Regions from separate parts of the Streptomyces sp. GS7 genome, predicted to be linked through region 2. Evidence: riboswitches for the same ligand, from Rfam matches in the RefSeq annotation. Region 2 holds a riboswitch; the other holds the start of a gene.
What was found. A riboswitch is a leader RNA that binds a small molecule or an ion and turns the genes downstream of it on or off. The one in region 2 is predicted to bind ZMP and ZTP.
Positions count from the first base shown of each region.

Region 1 (11,553 bases), 4.6 Mb from region 2:
GTCGGCCAGGGATGACAGCAGGCGCATCAGGTCGGCGCGCTGCACGGGGTCGTACGGCTCCAGCAGCCGTTCGTCCAGCCGGCGGGCCCGTTCGTGGGCGCCGTGGAGGGTCCGCTTGCCCTCCTCGGTGAGGTACAGCAGCTTGCGCCGTCCGTCCGCGGCGTCGGCGCGGCGGACTATCAGGCCCCGGCTCTCCAGCCGCCGGGCCACATCCGCCATCGTGGAGGTGTCCAGCGCCACGGCCGAGGCCATCGACCGCTGATCCCGCCCCGGCGCCGCGTCCACGGCCGTCAGCACCGCGAACTGCGGGCCGGTGAGCGTCGGATCGACCGCGCGCACCCACACCGCGAGATACGCCTGGTAGAGCCGGCGCACCTGGTACCCGGGAGCGGCCGTCAGGGCGTGCGGAATCCCGGATTCCGGTGCGCTGGACGCCGGTCCGGCGGGCGCGGACGCGGGGGATGCGGGCACGTGGGGCGCGGTCTCGTCAGCCATGGGGCCACTCAATCACGGTGAGCCGGGCCGGCCACCGCGGACCGGCATCGCCATGCTCACATCACCATCATTCACGCCAGCACCGCCCAGCACCGCGCCACCGGCGCGCCCCGCCGACGGCGCCCACCCGAGCATCGGGCGCGGTGCCGCCCGCGGTGCCGCCGAGGGGGTGCCCCAGAGGATCATGTGGCCCGCGTCCGGCACCGCGGTGAACGAGGCCGACGGCAGCAGCGCCCGCGCCTCCTCGGCCCCCACCGCCGTGACCGCGGGGCTGTCCGCGCCGTACGGCAGCGCGGCGGGGCCGGGGACCGGGGGCCACCGGTCGAAGAAGTCCTCCGTCGCGAAACCGCGATGGGTGGCGACGACCGCCCGCCGCTCGCGGCTGGACGGCCGGCGGGCCCGCAACTCCTGCTCCCGGCGCGGTCGGCGCGGCCACGACCCGGCCACCGCGATCCGCCCGCCCGTCGAATGCCCGAAAAGCACCGGTCGGCTCGGCGCGAGTGCCGCGCTGACCGCCTCGGTGTCCTCGGCGTACGCCGCCAGGCCGTAGCCGCCGCCCCCGCCACCCGGGCCCGGGGACTCGCCGTCCGACAGCCCCCGGCCGCGCACGTCGACCACCAACGGCCGTACCAGGTCCGTGAGTTCGCGTGCGACGAAGTCCATGGCCACGGCCGGACCGGTGATTCCCGGCAGGACCACCAGGGCGGGGCGCGGCCCACCGGCCGCGCCCCGCCGTCCTCGGGGGTCCGTCTACGGCCGCGGCCCGATCACCCGCCCCTCGCCGTCCCGGACCGTGATGGCCATCGCCGGACACACCTCCGCCGCGTCCAACGCGCGCTCGTCCGCTGCGATGTCCGTACGCACCGGCCGGGAATGCGCGCCGTCCAGCACGAACAGCTCCGGCGCGATCCCGGCGCAGGCGCCGGAGGCGATGCAGAGCTGCGGATCGATCTCCACCTGCCAGGCCACCTCGCTCACCACCCCACCGGCATGACGCGCGGCCCGCGCACCAGCATCTCGGTCTTCCACACCACGTCCCCGGCCAGATGGAGTTCCGGGAACCGGGTGACGAGGGCCAGGATCGCCTCCTGGAGTTCCAGCCGGGCCAGCGGCGCCCCCAGGCAGTGGTGGACCCCGTGGCCGAAGCCGAGGTGCTGGTTGCCGGCCCGCGAGATGTCCAGCGTCCCCGGCGCGTCGAACCGCAGCGCGTCCCGGTTGGCCGCGCCCACCGCGACCAGGACGGGCGAGCCGGCCCGGACCAGCGTGCCGCCGACATCGATGTCTTCCTTGGCGTAACGCGGCTGGCTCGCCCCGCTGCCGAGCGGTACGAAGCGCAGTAACTCCTCCACCGCGGTCCCGATCAGCTCCGGGCGCTCCCGCAGCTGCCCGAGCTGCCCGGGGTGGTCCAGCAGCGCCAGGACGAAGTTGGGAATCTGCGTGGCGGTGGTCTCGTGCCCGGCGACCAGGATCCCCACGCACAGATCGACCAGTTCGAGTTCCGACAGCCGGTCGTCGACATCCCGCGCATCGATCAGCGCCGTCATCAGGTCGTCCTGCGGTGCGCGCCGGTGCTCCTCGATCAACCCCCGCATATACGCGCGGAGTTCTTCCTGGTTCGCGTCGAACTCCTCGGCGGTCAGCGAGCTGGTCGACAGGGCCGCGTCGCTCCACCGCCGGAACAGCGGGCGGTCCTCCGTCGGCACCCCCAGCAGCCGGCAGATCACCGCCACCGGAATCGGCAGCGCATAGCGGTCGACCAGGTCCGCCGGCGGCCCGGCGGCCTCCAGCTCGTCGAGCAGCTCCCGGGTCAGCTCCTTGACCTGCGGCCGGAGCTTCTCGACCTGACGGACCGTGAACGCCTTCGCCACCAAGGAGCGCAGCCGGGTGTGGTCGGGCGGATCCATGCCCAGGATGCCGCTGTCCCGGCGCCCCTCGGACGCCCGCGGTTCATCGTGCAGCGCTCCGTCGGCCCTGCTGAACCGCTGGTCGCCGAGGACGAGGCGGGCCTCGGCGTACCGCGTGACGAGCCAGGCCGGCTCGCCGTATGCCATCCGGACACGCAGCAGCCCGGGGCGGTTGCGGGCCCGCTCGTACTCCGCCGAAAGGTCAAGGCTCTCAGGGGTGTTGAAGGGATAGGTGAGTGGTGCCGTATCGGCTGTGGTCACGGTGACCTCCCTTGTGTAAGCACCTGCTTACATCACCGTAGGGCGGTCTCCCGCGGCGGTCAACGATCATTTGTGGCCGTCATCGTGACGGGCTGTGGGATGTTGGGGACCGCGGTCCAGCACGGATCATGGCGGGGTCAGGTCGGACGACGGCGGCCCGGGGCGGGCGGCGGAAAGGGGAGTGGCGCGTGGCGATGGGGGAGGCGATGACGGAGTCCTCGCGCGGCGGCACCGGAGGCGAGCACCGCAGGGACGCGCAGGGCACCCGGCGGCTGTTGCTCGAAGCCGCTTCGGACCTGTTCGCGGAACGGGGCTACGAGCGCGCGACGGTACGCGACATCGCGGCCCGTGCGGGAGTCAACCAGGCCCTGCTGTTCCGCTACTTCGGCTCGAAAAAGGCCCTGTTCGGCGAGGTCATGGCGCGCGGCGGCCACGAGCAGCTGCGCACCACCCCCGCGGAGCGGCTGTTCGAGGTCGCGCTGCGCGGCATGCTCGGCGAGGGCCGCGGCCCCGGCGCCGACCGCTCGCTGGAGGTCTGCCTGCGCTCGATCGGCGGCAGCGACGAGATTTCCGAGGCCCTCAAGGGCCTGGGTGACGAGTACGCCGATGTGCTGGCCACCCTCTCCAAGGCCGACAACGGCGATCTGCGCGGCGATCTGGCGGTGTCCTGGCTGCTGGGCATCGGTCTGATGCGGGTGGTGGTCGGCAAGGAGCCGCTGGCCGGCGCCGACCCGGACGTGGTCTGCCGGCTGGTGGTGGGCGCGCTGGGCTCCCTGCTGGAGGGGCTGCCGGCGGACGGTGCGGGGGAGGGGGCGGCGGGAGCGGGCGGCTGACGGCGCGCCAGATCCCGGCGCCGCACCGGCCGCGGACACTCCCGTCCCCTGTCCCAATCCGTGCCGCGTTCCAGTGATCCTCCGGCGGGTCGCCGACGCTGTTGTCCAAGTTCCGCCTTAATTGTCCCGTATGCAGAGAATGCTCTTTCTTCTGCACATACAGCCGAGAAAAGGTGGAAGAATGCTTCGTTCGATTCCTCGTGGGCTCGCGGTGGCCGGCCTGACCGCGGCTGCCCTGGCGGTGCCGATGACCGGCGCCGCGACCGCGGCCCCCCACGACCACGCGCACACCGCCATGTGCCACGCGCACAGCACGCACGCCCGCTGCCACCACACCCCGGGCCGCCACCACGGCCACGGCGGCAGCAGCGGCGAGAGCCGGCGCGATCACCTCCGCCGCGACGACGACTACGGCCGCCGTGGCGACCACCGCCGCTACGACGACGATGACCACGGCAGCCGTGGTGACGACGGGGGCCGCCGCAGTGACGACGAGGGCCGCCGTGGCGGTGACGACGAGGGCCGTGGCGACGACGAGGGCCGCGGCAACGACCGCGGCAGCGACCGCGGCCACCGCGAGGACCTCGCCCGCCCCGAAGCGGCCGAAGGCAACGGTCTCGGCCGGGACGGCCTCCTCGGCCTCGGTGTCCTCGGCGTCCTCTAGCCGTCCCGTCGCGTCGTCGCGTCTGTGGGCTCGGGTCGACGACCCGGGCCCACAGGCATGACCGGGCTCCCCGCCCCGTCGCCCGACGGCGCCTCCGCCGTCGTACGGGCCCCGCCCTCCGGCCCGGACACCTCGCCGGGTACGGCCGCGCCCGCCGCCCCCGCGCCCCGCTCCGTCCCCGTCACCGTCTTCAGGCTGCCGAGAATGGCCAGCCCCTGGCCGACGATCCCCGAGACGATGTCGTTCACCCCGTCCGTCCCGTTCAGCACCGTCAGCCGGGACCCGGAGATCCCCTTCGCCGCCGCCTCGGCCAGCGCCGGCAGATTCTCGACCGTGCGGTTCGCGGCGATCAGCTCCTGGTTGCCGTCCCGCAGCGAAGCCGCCAGCGCGCTGTTCGCGTCCGCGCGCGCCCGGGCGACCTCCCGTTCCGTGTACGCACGGGCATCCGCCTCGAACCGCACCCGGTCCCGCTGCGCCTCGGCCAGCGTGCGCAGCCGGTACGCCTCCGCGTCCGCCGGCCGCCGTATCTCGGCCTCCAGCCGCCTGGCGGCCAGCGCCGCCTGCCGCTCCGCCAGTGCCGTCTGCTCCTCGATGACCTCGTGCGAGGCCCTGGCCTGCGCCAACGGACCGGCCTGCGCCGCCCGCGCGTTGTACTGCTCGGTCTCCGCCAGGAACCCGGCCCGCTTGATCGCGGTGTCCCGCTCGTACTGCGCCTTCAGCGCCGCCGCCTGCTGCTCCCGCTCGGTCGCCTCCTGATCCGCCTTGGCCTGTGCGATCCGCGCGGCGCTGGCCACCGCCGCGGCATGCGGCGCGGCGAGATTGGTGATGTAGCCGGAGGTGTCGCCGATCTCCTGGATCTGCAACGCGTCGACGACGATCCCGAGCTTCTCCATCTCCGAGTGGCTGCCCTCCTTGACCTCCTGCGCGACCCGGTCCCGCTCGCGGATGATCTGCTCGACGGTCAGCCCGCCGACGATCGAGCGCAGATGGCCGGCGAAGATCCGCCCCACCAGCTCCTCCATGCTCCGCTGCTCGTCCAGGAAGCGCCGGGCGGCATTGGCGATGGACGCCTGATCGTCACCGACCTTGAACACGGCCACCGCCCGTACGGCGAGCCGGATCCCCTGCTGGGTGACGCAGTCCTCGGAGATCTCCGACTCCCGCAACGACAGCGACAGCACGCTGGCCTTCTGCTTGACGGGCATCACCCAGCACCCATGGCCGGTGACGATACGGAATTGCGCGTCCCCGGCCCGGCGCTTCGAACCGGAGATCAACAGCGCCTCATTGGGCGCCGGTACATGCCAGAACAACATCGCAAGGCTCCTGGTCTCGTCGGACCGGCCTCGGTCGGGGCGGGTGCACGGGGCGGTGCGGAAGGGCGCGCGGATGCCGCGCGCAGGGCGGTCAGGCGGCGGGCAGCGGCACGACGATCACCGACCGCGCCGAGGTCCGGTCCGTCACGATCACCTGCGTGTGCCGGGCGATGGGCCGGCCGCCGGACCAGGCCGCGAACGCCTCGCTCCCGCCCCGTACGGGCAGCAGCACCTCGCCCGGTCCGTCGCTCGGGATCGAGACGGTCACCCGACCGATCACCCCGATCGGATTGAAGTCCACCTCATCCGTCGCGCTCACCCGAGCTCTCCGTTCTCGCCCGAAACCGTGACCATGACGCGAACCCGTCCCCGGCGCGGAAACCGGCCGTTTCCACACTTCAACGGTACTCCGGCCGGGCCCCGCGCAGGCCCGGCCGGACGGCGTCCCGACGCTGCGCCACGGCCCTCCCGGAGCGGGCGACGATCACGACGCCGGCGGTCCCCGGCCGTGCGCCGCGGCGGCCCCCGTGATCACCGCCCGCCGTTCACCGAGCGCGCGCGGCGGCACCGTACCGCGGCCGGCGGTGCCGCCGACGCACCGTCAATGGTGGACGACCGGCCGCAACGGGCCGCGCGGCGCCGAGAGTTCGATGGAGAGGGACGGACCGGGCATCGGCCGGCGGGACGGCAGGACATCCGGCGCCCGGTGTGGACGCAGCGCCGCCAGCGCGGTTTCCGTCTCCTCCATCAGCGCGCGGTAGGAGACCAGCCGCTGCCACTCCGGATCGGCGACTCCGGGCACCGTGGCGGACCGCTCCGCCCAGATCTTCACCAGGCCCGCGTACACGGGCGTCTGTCTCAGGACTTCCGCGTTGATCCGTACCTCCGCGTTGATCCGCGGCGGTACGGGGACGGGACCCGGAGCCGGGAGCGGCGGGTGGTGCATCACGGGGCTGGGGACGAAGGCGGTCTGACCGTGACCGGCGACAGTGACGGACGAGGGAGCACTCATGGCCGTAGAAACGATTCACTCCATCAGATGGTCACTGCAGACACCCTGGAGCACCTTCGGATGCTTCCCCGCATAACACCCCAAAGCTCCGTCCCCTTTGCAGGGAATATCACCTCTTACAGTGATCTCTCATCGATAACCGGACCAACATCGGCTATAAAACGTTGTCGCTGACATGGAACCGAGGGAGTTGTGGGAGCGCCACGCGGTACTCGCCCAGGCGTTTTGCAGCAGCGATGACGAGGTCCGCCGGACGCAAGGACTCCTCGACGAGGCCGAGGCGCGCCGCTCGCGGACCCTGGCCGCCTTCGCGGTGACCGTGGGCAGCGACGAGGTGGTGGCCGACCTGCTCGGACTCGACGCCCGCGAAGTGCGCCTGGCCCGCCGCACGGTCGGCAAGGACGACGCCCGCGCCGTGGCCAAGAGCCTGCTGGAGGAGTCCGCCCGCGAACGCCGCCCCGCCCCACCGGCCGAAGCTCCACAACCGGAGCCGGTGCTGTCCGCCGCGACGAGCGCCGCCGCATCCACCCCCAGCTCCGCAGCCGCCACCGCCAGAAGAGTCATGGCGGGTGCCGCAAGCGGCAGCCGCACGGGAACGTTCGCCGCCGGCCCGCCCACCGCCCCGCCCACCCCCGCCGACTCCGCCTCCTACGTCCCGCCCCGCCCCACCCAGCAGCCGTACGCCGCCGCCATGCACACCCCCGCCCCGGAACCGTCCTGGTCGCCCGCCCTGGACGCGGTCCTCGTGAACAGCCGGCACAGCGGCGTGGACCTCGGCGCGCTCGCCGCCGAACTCGGCCTGGACGTCTCCATCCTGGCCGCCCGCGCCCATCAACTCGCCTCCGAGCCACGCCTGCACCACCGCCCGCCCTCGGACCGCATCGGCCGCCACCGCCGGATGACCGACGTCCCGCCCGTCCAGCAGCCCGACACCACCTCGCTGCCCCGTCAGGAACATCCGCCACTCCCGCCCTACGAGCCGCAGACCCCCTGGATGCCGCAGCAGCACACCGCCCCCTGGACACCGCACGATCCGCATGCCGCGTGGACACCCCAGCCGGCGCCGGTGCCCTCGCCCCCCACCTGGGATCCCAGCGCCGTCACTGTCACCCAGCACGACTGGGACGGCATCCTCAGCCAGTGGGAGGCCGCCAGCACGCCGTATCCCTCGACCCCCGGCCAGCCCGGCCCCTGACGGCGGTGGGGGCGCGGTGCCCCGTCGCACCGCCGTCGACCCGCGTCCGCCCATCGCCTAGAGTGGTCCCGAGCCGTGACTGGCGCTTGGGTGGAGTACCACCGGGGAGCGGCTCGGCCTCCGTGGTCCCTGCCGTGCGCCTGGGCGATTCCCCGCGACGCTCAGGAGCAGCCCATGCCGCAGACCACCGCACCCACCGCTCGCCTGATGGACGGCAGCGCACTCGCCCGCCGGATGGTCGAGCAGGCCGCCGAGCGCGCCGCGGCCCTCACCCGGCAGACCGGCCAGGCCCCGTGTCTGGCCACCGTGCTGGTCGGTGAGGATCCGGCCTCCGTGACCTATGTGCGGATGAAGCGCGCCCGCTGCGAGAAGGCCGGCATCCGCTCCCGGCACATCGCGCTGCCGGCCGCCACCACGACGGCCCAGCTGGTCGACACGATCGGCGAGCTGTCGGACGACCCCGGCGTCCACGGGATCCTGCTCCAGCACCCGGCAGGTCCGCACATCGACGAGCGCGCCGCCTTCGAGGCGATCGCCCCCGCCAAGGACGTCGACGGCGTGACCTTCCACTCCTTCGCCGGGATGAGCTTCGGCCTGGACGGCTTCGCGTCCTGCACACCCGGCGGCATCATGCGGCTCCTGGACCACTACGACGTCGACCTGACCGGCAAGCACGCCGTCGTCGTCGGCCGCAGCGCGATCCTCGGCAAGCCCGTGGGAATGCTGCTGCTCGGCCGCGACGCCACCGTCACCTACTGCCACTCCCGCACCACCGACCTCGCCGCCGTCACGCGGGAGGCCGATGTCCTGATCGCCGCGGTGGGCCGCCCCCGCTTCCTCCACGGGGACCACATCAAGCCCGGCGCGGTCGTCATCGACGCCGGCTACAACCCCGGCAACGTCGGCGATGTCGACTTCGACTCGGCGGTCACCCGCGCGAGCCTGCTCACGCCGGTCCCCGGCGGCGTCGGCCCGATGACCATCGCCACCCTCCTCACCCAGACCGTCGACGCGGCGGCCAGGCAACTGGGGGCGACGGCCCTCTGACAAGGGCTGACCAGGAGCGGGAGACGGGACTCGCGGCGGCGACGCCCCGGCGCCGTGGGTTCCGGGCCCGCGGCGGGGATACCGGCCGCTCGGGGCGCAACCTTCCGTCAGGACACCTTCAGGACACCTTGACCGTCACCCGCCAGGTGACGACCACGTGCGGGCAGACGTGCCCGTGACCGGCGCGGCAGGTGCGCCGCGCGCTGAGCCCGGCCGTTCCGCGGTGGCCGGCGCGGAAACGGCCGCCGGCGTCGCCGGTCGGTGTCGTGCCCCCGTCGGTCTGCCGCAGGACCGCGGAGTCGCCGGACCTCGGGGCGCTCCAGAAGAACGTGACGCCATGAGTGCGGCGGCCGTTGAGCCGGACGGTGACCGTCTCTCCGGGGTGCACGGTGACGGTGTGCCCGTTGTCGGCGCCGGTCAGCACTCTGCCCCTGCCGATGGGGACGGGGGCCAGGTGCGGTGGCCGTGCGGTGGTGGAGCCGGTGGCCGCGGGAGCCGCGGCGGCTCCCGTAGCCAGCACCGGTCCCGCGCCGAGCGCCAGTCCCGCGACGCAGGTGGCGGCCAGATATCGCACGGTCTTCATAGCTCTCCCAATGTCCCTGCAGTGCCTGCCACTTGAGCGGGGTCATGCTCCCATCGCGGGGCGAACCTTCGGTATCAGTGAAAAGAGTGAAAAGAGAGGGAATCGGGAGGCCTCGGCCGGATCCGGCAACGGGGCACCGAAGCCACGACCCGGACGACGAGGGCATGTTGTGGCAACTGGGGTCCGTGGCACCTCCCTGCGCGGGCTGAGCGCGCAGGTCATGGGCGAGGTGGATACGATGCGCTGCCGCAGCCGGCCCAAGTCGAAGTCTCCCGGGGGTTTGTTTTCACGTGTTCGGAATCGTCAGGCCCTGTGCCCACCGCCTGTCCCAGGGGCTCAAGGCGGAGTGGATGGCCCATCTGTGCGGCCTCTGCCTCGCGCTGCGCGGCGATCACGGGCAGTTCGCCCGCATCGTCACGAACTACGACGGATTGATCGTCTCGGTGCTGACGGATGCTCAGTCCGGCCCGGCGGACCTCCGGCGCCGTACCGCCGGGCCCTGCCCGCTGCGGGGTATGCGGACCGCGTCGGTGGCGAAGGGGGAGGGTGCGCGGCTGGCGGCGTCGGTCTCCCTCGTCCTCGCCTCGGCGAAGATACGCGACCACGTCGCCGACGGGAACGGAGTGCTGCGCCGTCGCCCGATGGCCGCCGCGGCGCGCCGGGTCGCCGCCGGATGGGACCGGGCCGGGGCACGCACCGGTGCCACCCTCGGCTTCGACACCGCCGTGCTCGTGGACGCGGTCGACCGGCAGGTGGGCATCGAGGAACTGGCCGGGCCGGGCACGCCGCTGACGGTCGTCACCGAGCCCACCGAGACGGCGACCGCCGCGGCCTTCGCGCACACCGCGGTGCTGGCGGGCCGACCGGGCAACGCCGCGCCGTTGGCCGAAGCGGGGCGGCTCTTCGGGCGGCTGGCACACCTCCTCGACGCCGTGGAAGACCGGACGTCCGACGCCGCAGAGGGCGCCTGGAACCCGATCACCGCCACCGGCGCCGACCTCGCGGAGGCCCGCCGACTGTGCGACGACGCGCTGCACGGCATCCGACTGGCCCTGCGCGACGTGGAGTTCACCGACTCGAAGCTGGTGCACGTCCTGCTGGTGCACGAGCTGCGCCGGTCGGTGGACCGCGCCTTCGGTACGGCCGGCTGCTCCCACCAGGGGTACGGGGCACCGAGCCCGTACGACGGCCCGGGCGGCAACCCGAACCCGTACGGGAACCCGAACCCGTACGGGAACCCCGGGAATCCCTACGAGAACCCGTACGGCAACGGGAACGGATACGGCCAGCCGCCCCAGTACGGCCAGCCGCCGGCCGGTGGCCCGTACGACGGCCGGCAGAACCCGTACAACGGCCAAGGCCCCGTGCCGCCCGGTGGGCAGGGCGGCGGCTACGGCGGCGGACCGGGCGGCGGGGGCGGCGGGATGCCGCACATTCCGCAGGAGCCGAAGAAGCCCCGCGGCTTCTGGGAGGGCTGTGCGCTCGCCATCGGGCTCTGCTGCACCTGCAAGGTGTGCTGCTCCTCGGAGTTCGAGGGCCCGTGGTCGCGGAAGACGCGCGAGGGGTGCTGCCAAGCCTGTGACTGCTGTGACACCTGTTGCAGCACCAGTAATTGCAACAGTTGCAGCTGCTGCTGTGAATGCGCCAACGGCGGATGCGATTGCTGCGACTGCTGCAGCTGCTGCGACTGCTGACCGGCGGCCGGTCGGCCCCACGGCGCTCCGGCGCTACCGCACGTCCCAGGTGACGGGGAGCCGCTGGACGCCGTGGAGGGTGATGTCGGTGCGCAGCGGAACCTCCTCGGGTGGGACGGCGAGCCGCAGTGTCGGGAACCGGGTGAAGAGGGCCGGGAAGGCGACGCGCATCTCCACGCGGGCCAGTTGCTGCCCCAGGCACTGGTGGATGCCGTGGCCGAAGGCCAGATGGCCGGTGGCTTTGCGGTGCAGGTCGAGGGTGTCCGGGTCGGGGAAGCGGCGCGGGTCGCGGTTGGCCGCCTGGATCGCGAGGGTGACCGACTCTCCGGCCCTGATCAACTGGCCGTCCACCTCGACGTCTTCGAGCGCTGCCCGCAGGCCGGTGTGGGCGATGGTGAGGTAGCGCATCAGCTCCTCGACCGCCTGGTCGGCCAGGCCCGGATCGGCGCGCAGGGCCGCGGCCTGCTCCGGGTTGGTCAGCAGCGCGAAGGTGCCGAGCCCGATCATGTTCGAGGTGGTGTCGAGACCGGCGCCGAGGAGGAAGCTGCC
Region 1 is NZ_CP047146.1:3,422,416-3,433,968, forward strand. It holds gene GR130_RS14910 (MarR family winged helix-turn-helix transcriptional regulator) at 1-495, opposite strand, end outside; gene GR130_RS14915 (alpha/beta fold hydrolase) at 508-1,194, opposite strand; gene GR130_RS14920 (ferredoxin) at 1,246-1,476, opposite strand; gene GR130_RS14925 (cytochrome P450) at 1,470-2,660, opposite strand; gene GR130_RS14930 (TetR/AcrR family transcriptional regulator) at 2,855-3,493, shown strand; gene GR130_RS14935 (hypothetical protein) at 3,675-4,157, shown strand; gene GR130_RS14940 (SPFH domain-containing protein) at 4,154-5,473, opposite strand; gene GR130_RS14945 (hypothetical protein) at 5,565-5,792, opposite strand; gene GR130_RS14950 (hypothetical protein) at 6,075-6,485, opposite strand; gene GR130_RS39790 (hypothetical protein) at 6,661-7,680, shown strand; ZMP/ZTP riboswitch at 7,746-7,833, shown strand; gene GR130_RS14960 (bifunctional 5,10-methylenetetrahydrofolate dehydrogenase/5,10-methenyltetrahydrofolate cyclohydrolase) at 7,855-8,727, shown strand; gene GR130_RS14965 (hypothetical protein) at 8,846-9,310, opposite strand; gene GR130_RS14970 (DUF5685 family protein) at 9,601-11,004, shown strand; gene GR130_RS14975 (cytochrome P450) at 11,038-11,553, opposite strand, start outside.
Region 1: another riboswitch for ZMP and ZTP. It lies ahead of GR130_RS14960 (bifunctional 5,10-methylenetetrahydrofolate dehydrogenase/5,10-methenyltetrahydrofolate cyclohydrolase); the one in region 2 lies ahead of glyA (serine hydroxymethyltransferase).

Region 2 (11,553 bases):
GCGGTGCGCAGCAGGGCCAGCGGCAGGCGCAGCGGGCGCGGGCGGCCGGCCGGCGTGGCTCCCGGGGCGGCCGACGGGTCGGGCTGCCGCGGCTCGTCCTCAAGGAGGGCGGTGCGCTCAGCCATGGGGGCCGCCGTGCGCCGCTCCGCTCCCCGGCGTCCCCGCGCCGGCCGCGTGCATCCATCCCGCGCCCAGCCGTGCGGTGAGCGCGCCGAGGGCGACGCCGGCCGCGATGTCGGTGGGGTAGTGGACGCCGGCCACCACCCGGGAGACGCAGACCGCACCGGCCAGGACGGGCAGCGCGGTGCGCAGCCCGGCACCGGTCCGCGTACCGGGCGGGCCGAGTCCGCGCAGCGCGACGACCGCCGCGGCGGCGGAGGTGGCGTGTGCGCTGGGGAAGGAGTGGCCGCCCACCGTGCCGACCAGGGGCGGCCGGTCCGGGAGGCGGGGGCGGGGGCGGCGGACGGCCTGTTTGACGCCGGCGCCGGCCAGGTGGGCGGCGGCGATCAGGGCGGTGCCGCGCAGCCAGGCGGCGCGCCGCGGCCGGTCGGCGGCGGCGCCCGCGAGTCCGACGGCGAGCCACAGCGCGCCGTGTTCGCCGATACGGGAGAGGGCGCGGGTGGCGGTCGCGATCCGCGGGTTCGTACCGCAGTCGCGCAGGGCCAGGAGCAGGCGGTGGTCCATCCGGTCTCCATGAGGGCGTCGGCGGGGACGGGGCGTCGGCGGTATGGGGCTCGGCGTAGGGGGACGGGGCTCGGCGGTGCGGGTCCCGGCGGTGTCGGCGGCCGGGGGCTCGGCGGGCGGTGGGCGCGGTCCCTTCCGACTGTCACTGCCCGGGGGCCGGGTTTCCCGGCGATTAGCCCATCCACGCCATTAATCACTCTTTTCGGAGCGAGTCGCGGAAACATGCGGATATCCGGGCACATCTCTCCGGGTCCGCGGCACTACCGTCGCTGCCATGCCGCCACCCGACACCGCCTCCCGCACCCTCACCGGCTGGGGCCGTACCGCCCCCAGCGCGGCCCGGATCGTACGGCCCGGATCGGTGGCCGAGGCGGTCGCCGCGGTGCGCGACTGCGGTCCGCGCGGCGGCATCCCGCGCGGGCTCGGCCGGGCGTACGGCGATGCCGCGCAGAACGCCGGCGGCACCGTCTGGGACATGACGGGGCTGGACCGCGTCCTGTCCGTCGACGCGGAGGCGGGGGTGGTGGTCTGCGAGGCGGGGGTGAGCCTGCACCGGCTGATGCGGGTGCTGCTGCCGCTGGGGTGGTTCGTACCGGTCACGCCGGGGACCCGCTATGTGACCGTCGGCGGCGCCGTCGGCGCCGACATCCACGGCAAGAACCACCATGTCGCGGGGTCCTTCTCACGGCATGTGCGGTCCCTGGAACTGCTCACCGCGGACGGCGAGGTCCGCACCGCGGCCCCGGGCTCCGACCTCTTCACCGCCACCTGCGGCGGGATGGGACTGACCGGCGCCATCCTCTCCGCGAGCGTCCAACTCCTGCCCGTACGGACCTCGTTGATGACGGTCGACACCGAACGTGCCCGGGACCTGGACGATGTGATGGCCCGGCTGGACGCCGAGGACCACCGCTACCGCTACTCCGTCGCCTGGATCGACCTGCTGGCGCGCGGCCGGGCGCTGGGCCGGGCGGTCCTCACCCGCGGCGACCACGCGCCGCCCGGCGCGCTGTCGCCGCGCGCCCGCCGCGATCCGCTCGCCTTCCGCCCGGCGCAGCTGCCGCCCGCCCCGCGCCACCTCCCGCGGGGGCTGCTCAACCGGCACTCCGTCGCCCTCTTCAACGCGCTCTGGTACCGCACCGCGCCGCGCCGCCGGACCGGTGAACTCCGCGGGCTCGCCGCCTTCTTCCACCCGCTGGACGGTCTGCCGCACTGGAACCGCGTCTACGGGCGCGGCGGCTTCGTCCAGTACCAGTTCGTCGTGCCGTACGGCCAGGAGGACGCGCTGCGCCGGATCGTGCTGCGGATCGCGGACCGGCGCTGCCCGTCCTTCCTCGCGGTCCTCAAGCGCTTCGGGGCCGCCGATCCGGGCTGGCTGTCGTTCCCGGCCCCGGGGTGGACGCTGGCGCTGGACGTCCCCGCCGGACTGCCGGGCCTGGGTGGCTTCCTGGACGAGCTGGACGAGCGGGTCGCGTCGGCCGGCGGCCGGGTCTACCTGGCGAAGGACTCCCGGCTGCGGCCCGACCTGCTCGCCGCGATGTACCCCCGGCTCCCCGACTTCCGCGCCCTGCGCGCCGAGCTCGACCCGCGCGGGGTCTTCACCTCGGATCTCGCCCGCCGGCTCGGCATCGCGCACCGGCCGGGCCGTTAGCACCCACCCCACCCCCGTGAGGACCGCTCCCGTGAAAGACGCCTTCGGCAGCCCCCAGTCCCTCCTCGTCCTCGGCGGCACCTCCGAGATCGGGCTGGCCACCGCCGCGCGCCTGGCCGCCCGGCGCACCCGCACCGTCTGGCTGGCCGGGCGGCCCTCCCCGGCGCTGGAGGCGTCGGCCGGGCGGCTGCGCGCGCTGGGCGCACAGGTCCGTACGGTCCCGTTCGACGCGCTGGACACCGACCGCCACGAGGAGGTGCTGGGCAAGGTCTTCGCCGAGGGCGACCTCGACATGGTGCTGCTGGCGTTCGGTGTGCTCGGCGACCAGCCGCGCGACGAGCGGGAGCCGTCCGGCGCGGTCCGGGTGGCGGCCACCAACTACACCGGCGCGCTGTCCGCCGCCCTGATCTGCGGCCGGGCGCTGCGCCGCCAGGGCCACGGCTCCCTCGTGGTGCTGTCCTCGGTCGCCGGTGAAAGGGCCCGCCGCTCGAACTTCGTCTACGGCTCCAGCAAGGCGGGCCTGGACGCCCTCGCGCAGGGACTCGGCGACTCGCTGCACGGCACCGGCGTGCACGTGCTGGTCGTCCGCCCCGGCTTCGTGCACACCAAGATGACGGCCGGGCTGCCCGCCGCGCCGCTGGCGACCACGCCGGAGGCGGTCGCCGAGGCGATCGAGCACGGGCTGCGGCGGCGGAGCGAGGTGGTGTGGGTGCCGGGGGCGCTGCGCTGTGTGATGGCGGTGCTGCGGCATGTGCCGCGGGCGGTGTTCCGCCGGCTTCCGCTGTGAGCCGGCCGGGGCCGGGCCGGCCGGGGCGGGTCCCCGCTCAGCAGGAGGGCGCGGGCGGGCGGGAGCGGTCCGTCTCGCCGGCCTGCCGGGGCACCGCCACCGCGGGTCCGCCGGTGCGGCCCGCGCCGCCGAAGGGATACTCGCGCTGGAGGCGCCAGACCTCGTCGGGCCCCTTCTCGTAGAGCGCGAAGCCGCCGGCCGTCCAGGTGGCGGAGAAGTCGGCCAGCTCCGTCTGCGCGCGGTCCATGGCGTCCTCGGCGATGCCGTGCGCGACGGTGACGTGCGGGTGGTACGGGAACTGGAGCTCGCGGGCGCAGGGCCCGGAGGCGGCGCGCACCCGGTCCTGGAGGGCGGTGCAGCCGCTCGCTCCCTCGGCCAGCTTCACGTACACGACGGGCGAGAGCGGCCGGAAGGTGTCCGTGCCCTCCAGGCGGAGCGGGAAGGGGCGGCAGGCGGCGGCCACCTCGGCGAGGTGCCGCTCGATGCCGGGGAGGCCGTCGGCGTCGGCCTCGGTCGGCGGGAGGAGGGTGATGTGGGTGGGGATGCCGGAGGCGGCCGGGTCCCCGAAGCTCTCGCGCTTCCGCTGGAGGAAGCTGCCGTACGGCTCCGGGACCGCGAGCGAAACGCCGAGCGTGACGGTCCCCACTGCGTTCTCCCTCCTGACGTTCGCGGTGCGCCTCGTGTGTGGCGCCCGCGCATCCTGCTCAGTGTGCCGGGGACGCACCTTACGCGGCGGCGTCCCCGGCCCTGTCCGGTCCGGTCAGCGCTTGGCCGGCAGGAACCCGAGGCGGTCGTAGGCGGTGGCGAGGGTCTCGGCCGCCACCGCGCGGGCCTTCTCGGCGCCCTTGGCCAGGATCGTGTCCAGCGTCTCGGGGTCGTCCAGATATTCCTGCGTACGGTCCCGGAACGGTGTGACGAAGTCGACCATCACCTCTGCCAGGTCGGTCTTCAGCGCGCCGTACATCTTGCCCTCGTAGGAGCGCTCCAGCGACGGGATGTCCTGGCCGGTGAGGGTGGAGAGGATGGTGAGCAGGTTGCTGACGCCGGGCTTGGCCTCGCGGTCGAAGCGGATGACCGTGTCGGTGTCGGTGACGGCGCTCTTGATCTTCTTCGCGGTGACCTTGGGGTCGTCGAGGAGGTCGACGATGCCCTTGGGCGAGGACGCCGACTTGCTCATCTTGATCGACGGGTCCTGGAGGTCGAAGATCTTCGCGGTCTCCTTGACGATGTATGGGTTCGGCATCGTGAAGGTCTGGCCGAAGCGGGTGTTGAAGCGCTCGGCGAGGTCGCGGGTCAGCTCCAGGTGCTGGCGCTGGTCCTCGCCCACCGGGACCTGGTCGGCCTGGTAGAGAAGGATGTCGGCGACCATCAGCACGGGGTAGGTGAACAGGCCGACCGTGGTGCGGTCCGCGCCCTGCTTGGCCGCCTTGTCCTTGAACTGCGTCATCCGGGACGCCTCGCCGAAGCCGGTGACGCAGTTCATGACCCAGCCGAGCTGCGCGTGCTCGGGCACATGGCTCTGCACGAAGAGCGTGCAGCGCTCCGGGTCGAGGCCGGCGGCCAGCAGCTGGGCGGCGGCGACCCGGGTGTTGCGGCGCAGCTCCGCCGGGTCCTGCGGCACGGTGATCGCGTGCAGGTCGACCACCATGTAGAACGCGTCGTGGGTCTCCTGCAGCGCCACCCACTGGCGCACCGCACCGAGGTAGTTGCCGAGGTGGAAGGAGCCGGCGGTGGGCTGAATACCGGAGAGTACACGCGGACTTTCGAGAGCCATGGCACCGATTGTCTCAGGTCCGCGGTACTCCCCGGCGTGCGGTCGCCGGGCCGCTCGGCCGGCGGTCACCGGGGCATTCAGCCGGCGGACGCGAGACCCGGCGCCGGGTGGGCCGCCATCAGGTCCGCCACCTCCGTGCGGATCGCCGCCAGCGCCTCCTCGTCGCCCTTGGCGGCGGCCGAAACGCCCCGGTCGATCCACTCCGCGACCTGCGGCATCCGCTCGGTGCCCAGCCCGCGGGAGGTGAGCGAGGGGGTGCCGATCCGGATCCCGGACGGGTCGAAGGGCTTACGGGGGTCGAACGGCACGGTGTTGTAGTTCACGACGATCCCGGCCCGGTCCAGCGCCTTGGCGGCGACCTTGCCCGGAACTTCCTTGGAGGTGAGGTCGATCAGCACCAGGTGGTTGTCGGTGCCGCCGGATACCAGGTCGAAGCCGCGGGCCAGCAGTGCCTCGGCGAGCGCCTTGGCGTTGGCGACGACGGCGTGCGCGTAGTCCCGGAAGGAGGGGGCGGCGGCCTCGCGCAGGGCGACCGCGATGGCGGCGGTGGTGTGGTTGTGCGGGCCGCCCTGGAGGCCGGGGAAGACGGCCTTGTCGATGGCCTTGGCGTGCGTGGCGCGGGACATCAGCATGGCGCCGCGGGGGCCGCGCAGGGTCTTGTGGGTGGTGGTCGCGATCACGTCGGCGTGCGGGACCGGCGAGGGGTGGGCGCCGCCCGCGACCAGGCCGGCGATGTGCGCGATGTCGGCGACGAGCACCGCGCCGACCTCGCGGGCGATCTCGCCGAACGCGGCGAAGTCGATGGTGCGCGGCACGGCCGTACCGCCGCAGAAGATGATCTTCGGGCGCTCCTTGCGGGCCAGGTCGCGGACCTCGTCGAAGTCGATCCGCCCGGTGTCGGCGCGGACGCCGTACTGCACGCCGTTGAACCACGTCCCGGTCGCCGAGACGCCCCAGCCGTGCGTGAGGTGCCCGCCCATCGGCAGCGACATGCCGAGCACGGTGTCGCCGGGCGCGGCGAAGGCCAGGTAGACGGCGAGGTTGGCGGGTGAGCCGGAGTACGGCTGGACGTTGGCGTGCTCGACGCCGAAGACGGCCTTGGCGCGCTCGACGGCCAGGGTCTCCACGAGGTCGATGTTCTGCTGGCCCTCGTAGTAGCGACGGCCCGCGTACCCCTCGCTGTACTTGTTCTGCAGGACGGTGCCGGTGGCCTCCAGTACGGCGGCCGAGACGTAGTTCTCGCTGGGGATCAGCCGCAGGGTGTCGGCCTGGAGCCGCTCCTCGGCGCCGATCAGCGCGGCGAGTTCGGGATCGGCGGTGTGCAGGGCGGGATGGGCAGGGGGATGTGCCGTCATGGCGTCCTCCGGGGCGATCGATCGGGTCGGTCGTGGTCCCGGGGTACCCAGGCGGGCGGCACCTCGCGTCTGTCGCCGCGCACCGCTCCCTCGGGGTCGCTTCCCCGTGCGCCAGTCGCGGTGCGCACCGGCAGTCTACGGGCTGCCGGCCCGCTGCGTTCGGGCCCGTACGGCCGTGACCAAGCGCCCGGCCCGCCCGGCGGGAACAATAAGGAGGGGGCCGGAGCGCATCTGCCCGCACCACCGCACCGGCTCGTGCGACCTACCGAACGGAGTCCCCGTGACGTCCCCGGAAGAGTTCCTCGCCGCCGCCGAGGCCCACAGCGCGCACAACTACCACCCGCTGCCCGTCGTCGTGGCCACCGCCGAAGGTGCCTGGATGACGGATGTGGCCGGCCGGCGCTATCTGGACATGCTCGCCGGGTACTCCGCGCTGAACTTCGGGCACGGCAACCGCCGCCTGCTGGACGCCGCCCGCGCCCAGCTGGAGCGGGTCACCCTCACCTCCCGCGCCTTCCACCACGACCGCTTCGCCGACTTCTGCGCCCAGCTCGCCGAGCTGTGCGGGATGGAACTCGTCCTGCCGATGAACACCGGCGCCGAGGCCGTGGAGACGGCGATCAAGACGGCCCGCAAGTGGGGCTACCGGGTCAAGGGCGTCCGGGACGGCCGGGCGAAGATCGTCGTCGCCGACAACAACTTCCACGGCCGCACCACCACCATCGTCTCCTTCTCCACCGACCCCGAGGCGCGCGACGACTTCGGCCCGTACACCCCCGGCTTCGCGATCGTGCCGTACGGCGACCTGGCGGCGCTGGAGGCGGTGGTCGACGACGACACGGTGGCGGTGCTGCTGGAGCCGATCCAGGGCGAGGCGGGCGTCCTCGTCCCACCGCCCGGCTACCTGGCCGGGGTACGCGCGCTCACCCGGGCCCGGAACGTGCTGTTCATCGCCGACGAGATCCAGTCCGGCCTGGGCCGTACGGGCAGGACCTTCGCCTGCGAGCACGAGGGCGTGGTGCCCGACATGTACGTCCTCGGCAAGGCGCTGGGCGGCGGGGTGGTGCCGGTGTCGGCGGTGGTGTCCTCCCGCGAGGTGCTCGGGGTGTTCCGGCCCGGCGAGCACGGCTCGACGTTCGGCGGCAATCCGCTCGCCTGCGCCGTGGCGCTGGAGGTCATCGCGATCCTCCGCACCGGCGAACTCCAGCAGCGCGCGGCGGAGTTGGGCGACCACCTGCACCGCGAACTGGCGCCGCTGGTGGAACGCGGCGCGGCCGACGCGGTACGCGGGCGCGGCCTGTGGGCCGGGGTGGACGTCAACCCGTCACGCGGCGACGGCCGCACCGTCTCGGAACGCCTGCTGGCTCGCGGCGTCCTGGTCAAGGACACCCACGGCGCGACGATCCGCATCGCCCCGCCACTGGTGATCAGCAGGGAGGACCTGGACTGGGGGCTGGAGCGGGTGCGGGAGGTGTTGGGGGTGTGACCGGGGCAGGGGCCGGGGAGCGGCCGCCCCCTACGGCCTCCCCGCGATCCCCCGTACAGTCGGTCCATGCTCCTCGGGATGATCTGTGCGCTCGCCTCCGCGCTGTGCTTCGGCACCGCCTCCGTGTTCCAGGCCGTGGCCGCGCGGGACACCACCCCCGGCACCGGTTCGGGGGTGGACGCCCGGCTGCTGCTGCGGGTGCTGACCCAGTGGCGCTATCTGCTCGGGCTGACGCTGGACGGACTGGGGTTCCTCCTGGAGCTGGTGGCCCTGCGGTCGCTGCCGATCTACACGGTCGGCGCGGCGCTGGCGGCCACCCTCGCGGTGACCGCGGTGGTCGCGGCGCCCCTCCTGGGCACCCGCCTGGCGCGCGCCGAGTGGCTCGCGGTGGCCGTGGTCTGCGGCGGGCTGGCGATGCTGGCGCTGTCGTCCGGCGCCGAGGGGCATCTGCGGGGCACCTCCGGGCTGCGGATCGGGGTCCTGGTCTTCGCGGTCGCCGTACTGGCCTCCGGCGCGCTGGCCGGCCGGCTGCCCGACCGCGCACGGGCGGCGGCGCTGGGCCTCGGCGCGGGGTTCGGCTTCGGCGTGGTCGAGGTCGCGGTGCGCCTCATCGACGGTTTCGCGCCGCTCGACCTCCTCACCAACCCCGCGAGCTACGCCCTGGTGATCGGCGGCGGCGCCGCGTTCCTCCTGCTGACCACCGCCTTCCAGCGCGGCTCGGTCACCGCGGCCACCGCGGGCATGGTGATCGGCGAGACCCTCGGCCCGGCCCTGGTCGGCGTCGCCTGGCTCGGCGACCGCACCCGCGCGGGCCTGGCCCCGCTCGCCGTGGCCGGCTTCGCACTGGCGGTGGCCGGCGCCCTGGCCCTGGCCCGCTTCGGCGAGGCCCCGGCGGCGGAAACGGCGGCGGGCGCGCCTGCCGCCGGAGACGTGGCCAGGGGCAGGGGCGAGGGCGAGCCGGGGCCGGTGGCGGCGGAAACGCCGTAGCAGGACACCAGTAGCGGCACGCCCGTAGTGGGAGGCCCGTAGTGGGAGGCCCGCAGCGGCACGCTCGTGACGGGACGCCCCGGAGGGGCACCCCGCGGGCCGGCCCGGTGGCGTGCCCCTAGGGCCTGTCCGATGGGTCAGGCCCTAGGCTGACGCCCTCAGGTACTCCGCTCGCCGACCGAAGGACGATGACGACGCCGTGGACGCAGCCGACGACATAGCCGAACGCACCGCCGTACCGGGCCGATTGACCGGCGAGCTGATGGTGCGCCACCCCGCGCCGGCGGACCATGCGCGGCTCCAGGTGGCGCTGGCCGGCTGGTGGGGCGGGCTCGGCGGGGAGGCCGGGGCGCTGCAACGGCAGTTGCTCGTACCGCGGTTGTTCCTGCAGCACTTCGCCGGGACGAGCTTCCTGGTCGAGCGGGCCGACGGGACGCTGCACGCGTTCCTGATCGGCTTCCTGTCGCAGACGGAACCGGACACCGCGTACATCCACTTCGTGGGAGTGTGCCCCGACGGCAAGCGCGGCGGCGTCGGCAGCGCCCTCTACCGGCGCTTCTTCGCCCTCGCCCGGGAGGCCGGACGGACCCGGGTCCGCTGCATCACCAGCCCCAACAACCACGACTCGATCGCTTACCACACCCGTATGGGGTTCCGGCTGGAGCCGGGCGACCGGACCGGGGACGACGGGGTGCCGGTGCACACGGACTACGACGGTCCGGGGCTCGACCGGGTGTCGTTCGTAAGGGAGTTGTGAGCGCGGAGCGAGCACCCGGGCACCTGAGCCATCACCACGGTGAGGGTGATGGTCCCCTTGGGCAGATCGGCCAGATACCCGGGAGGTTCAGCGGTGAAGACGCAGCCGACAGGCTCCGTCGTCCCGCCCGAACCCTTGACGTTCACTTCCACTTGGGACGGGTGGGGTCCTGCCTGCGCCGTGCCCGGCACAGAAGCTGCGCCAAGTCCGGCTACCGTGGCCAACGACGCGGCCAAGGCTCTCACGCGGTGGTGCATGATTCCCCCTTGCTCGTAGCTCCTCGCCGCCGACAGCGACAAGGTGGTCACGGACAGCCAACCTCCAACGGATAAACGCCCAATAAACAAACGGATTCACATAAATCCGGCCACCATGTCCTGATTCGTGCGAAAGTCCTGGGTGGGCCGTGAGGTAGTCCCACGGGACACGGCCCAGTGGTCAGGGGAGCACCCGCAGCAGTGCCTCCAGCGCTCCCGTGAACGCATGGTCAGGGGGCGTCCCGTAGGCCACGACCAGCCCGTCGAACGGCGCGCTCTCCGTGTCCGTTCCGCCGTGCCGAAACCAGCTCAGGCCCTCCAGTGCCAACCCCGCACGCTCCGCCGCCCGTACGGTGCTCTCCTCGGTGCCGGGCGGTAGGCGGAGCACCATGTGCAGCCCGGCGGCGATCCCGGTGCCCTCGACGTGCGGTGCGCGTTCCGCGAGGGCGGCGATGAGCTGGTCGCGGCGGCGCCGGTAGCGCTGCCGCATCCCGCGCAGATGCCGGTCGTACCCGCCGCAGTGGATGAACTCGGCGAGGGTGAGCTGGTCCAGCGAACCGGACTGCCACTCGCCGGTCGCCTTGACGGCGAGCACCGGGTCGATCAGGCGGTCGGGCACCACCATCCAGGCCAGCCGCAGCGCCGGGGCCAGGCTCTTGCTCGCGGTGCCGAGATAGACGACGTGGTCGGGGTCCAGCCCCTGGAGGGCGCCGACCGGCTGCCGGTCGTAGCGGAACTCGCCGTCGTAGTCGTCCTCCAGGATGTAACCCCCGGTGGCACGCGCCCAGTTGACGACGGCGGCCCGGCGGTCGGGGTGCAGCGGCACGCCGGTGGGGAACTGGTGGGCGGGGGTGAGCAGGGCCGCGCGGACGCCGTCGAGGGACGCCAACCGGGCGGCGTCCGCGCCGTGTTCGTCCACCGGGAGGGGAACGGTGCCGAGCCCGGCGCGGGTGATGACGTCACGGTGGAAGGCGAGCCCGTAGGACTCGACGGCGATGCGGGCGGACGGACCCTTGGCGTCGGCGTCGGCGCTGACGACAACGTCGGCCTCGGCGTCGTGCAGCGCGCGGCAGAGCAGGCCCAGTCCCTGCATGAACCCCGCGCAGACGATGATCCGCTCCGGGTCGGCCCGTACGCCGCGGGCACGGGCCAGATAGTCGGCGAGCACCGTGCGCAGCTCCGGGCGGCCGGCCGCGGTGCCGTAGCCGAACGCCTCGCTGGGCGCGGCGGACAGCGCCCGGCGGGCGGCGGCCAGCCAGGCGGTGCGCGGGAAGGAGGCGACGTCCGGGGTGCCCGGGGTGAGGTCGAAGCGCGGTGCGGCGGCGCGGCGCCGCGGGCCGGCCGCCAGGCCCGGGGCGCGGCGGGCCACCGCCGTGCTGCCGGCGGCCGGCAGCGGTCGCCCTGTGACTCCGTCCCGTTGGGGGTCCCCCCGGCGGTTGCTGGGGGAACACCCCCAGGCGACCCGGGTGCCGGAGCCCTGGCGGGCGCTGAGCCAGCCCTCGGCGACCAGCTCGGCATAGGCATCGGCGACGGTGTTGCGGGCGATGCCGAGGTCGGTGGCGAGCGAACGGGAGGACGGCAGCCGGGTGCCGGGGGCCAGCCGCCCGGACCGTACGGCGGCGCGCAGTGCGGCCATCAGGGAGGCCCGCAGCCCGCCCGGACCGGTGAGGTCCAGATGCAGATCCCGCCCGAAAGTGGCCCGCGAATTTGTCATGGAAGTGGACCATACCGCTGCGCCACTCGCGCCGTAGCGTGGTGTCCATGACGAACGGGAACGCATCATCCGCACCGCCGGACACCTCCGGCACGCACCAT
Region 2 is NZ_CP047146.1:8,049,932-8,061,484, forward strand. It holds gene GR130_RS34960 (decaprenyl-phosphate phosphoribosyltransferase) at 1-125, opposite strand, end outside; gene GR130_RS34965 (phosphatase PAP2 family protein) at 118-684, opposite strand; gene GR130_RS34970 (FAD-binding oxidoreductase) at 959-2,335, shown strand; gene GR130_RS34975 (decaprenylphospho-beta-D-erythro-pentofuranosid-2-ulose 2-reductase) at 2,367-3,122, shown strand; gene GR130_RS34980 (2'-5' RNA ligase family protein) at 3,160-3,768, opposite strand; gene trpS (tryptophan--tRNA ligase) at 3,883-4,896, opposite strand; gene glyA (serine hydroxymethyltransferase) at 4,974-6,251, opposite strand; ZMP/ZTP riboswitch at 6,290-6,380, opposite strand; gene rocD (ornithine--oxo-acid transaminase) at 6,532-7,737, shown strand; gene GR130_RS35000 (hypothetical protein) at 7,804-8,724, shown strand; gene GR130_RS35005 (GNAT family N-acetyltransferase) at 8,924-9,481, shown strand; gene pdxR (MocR-like pyridoxine biosynthesis transcription factor PdxR) at 9,920-11,452, opposite strand; gene GR130_RS35015 (carboxymuconolactone decarboxylase family protein) at 11,500-11,553, shown strand, end outside.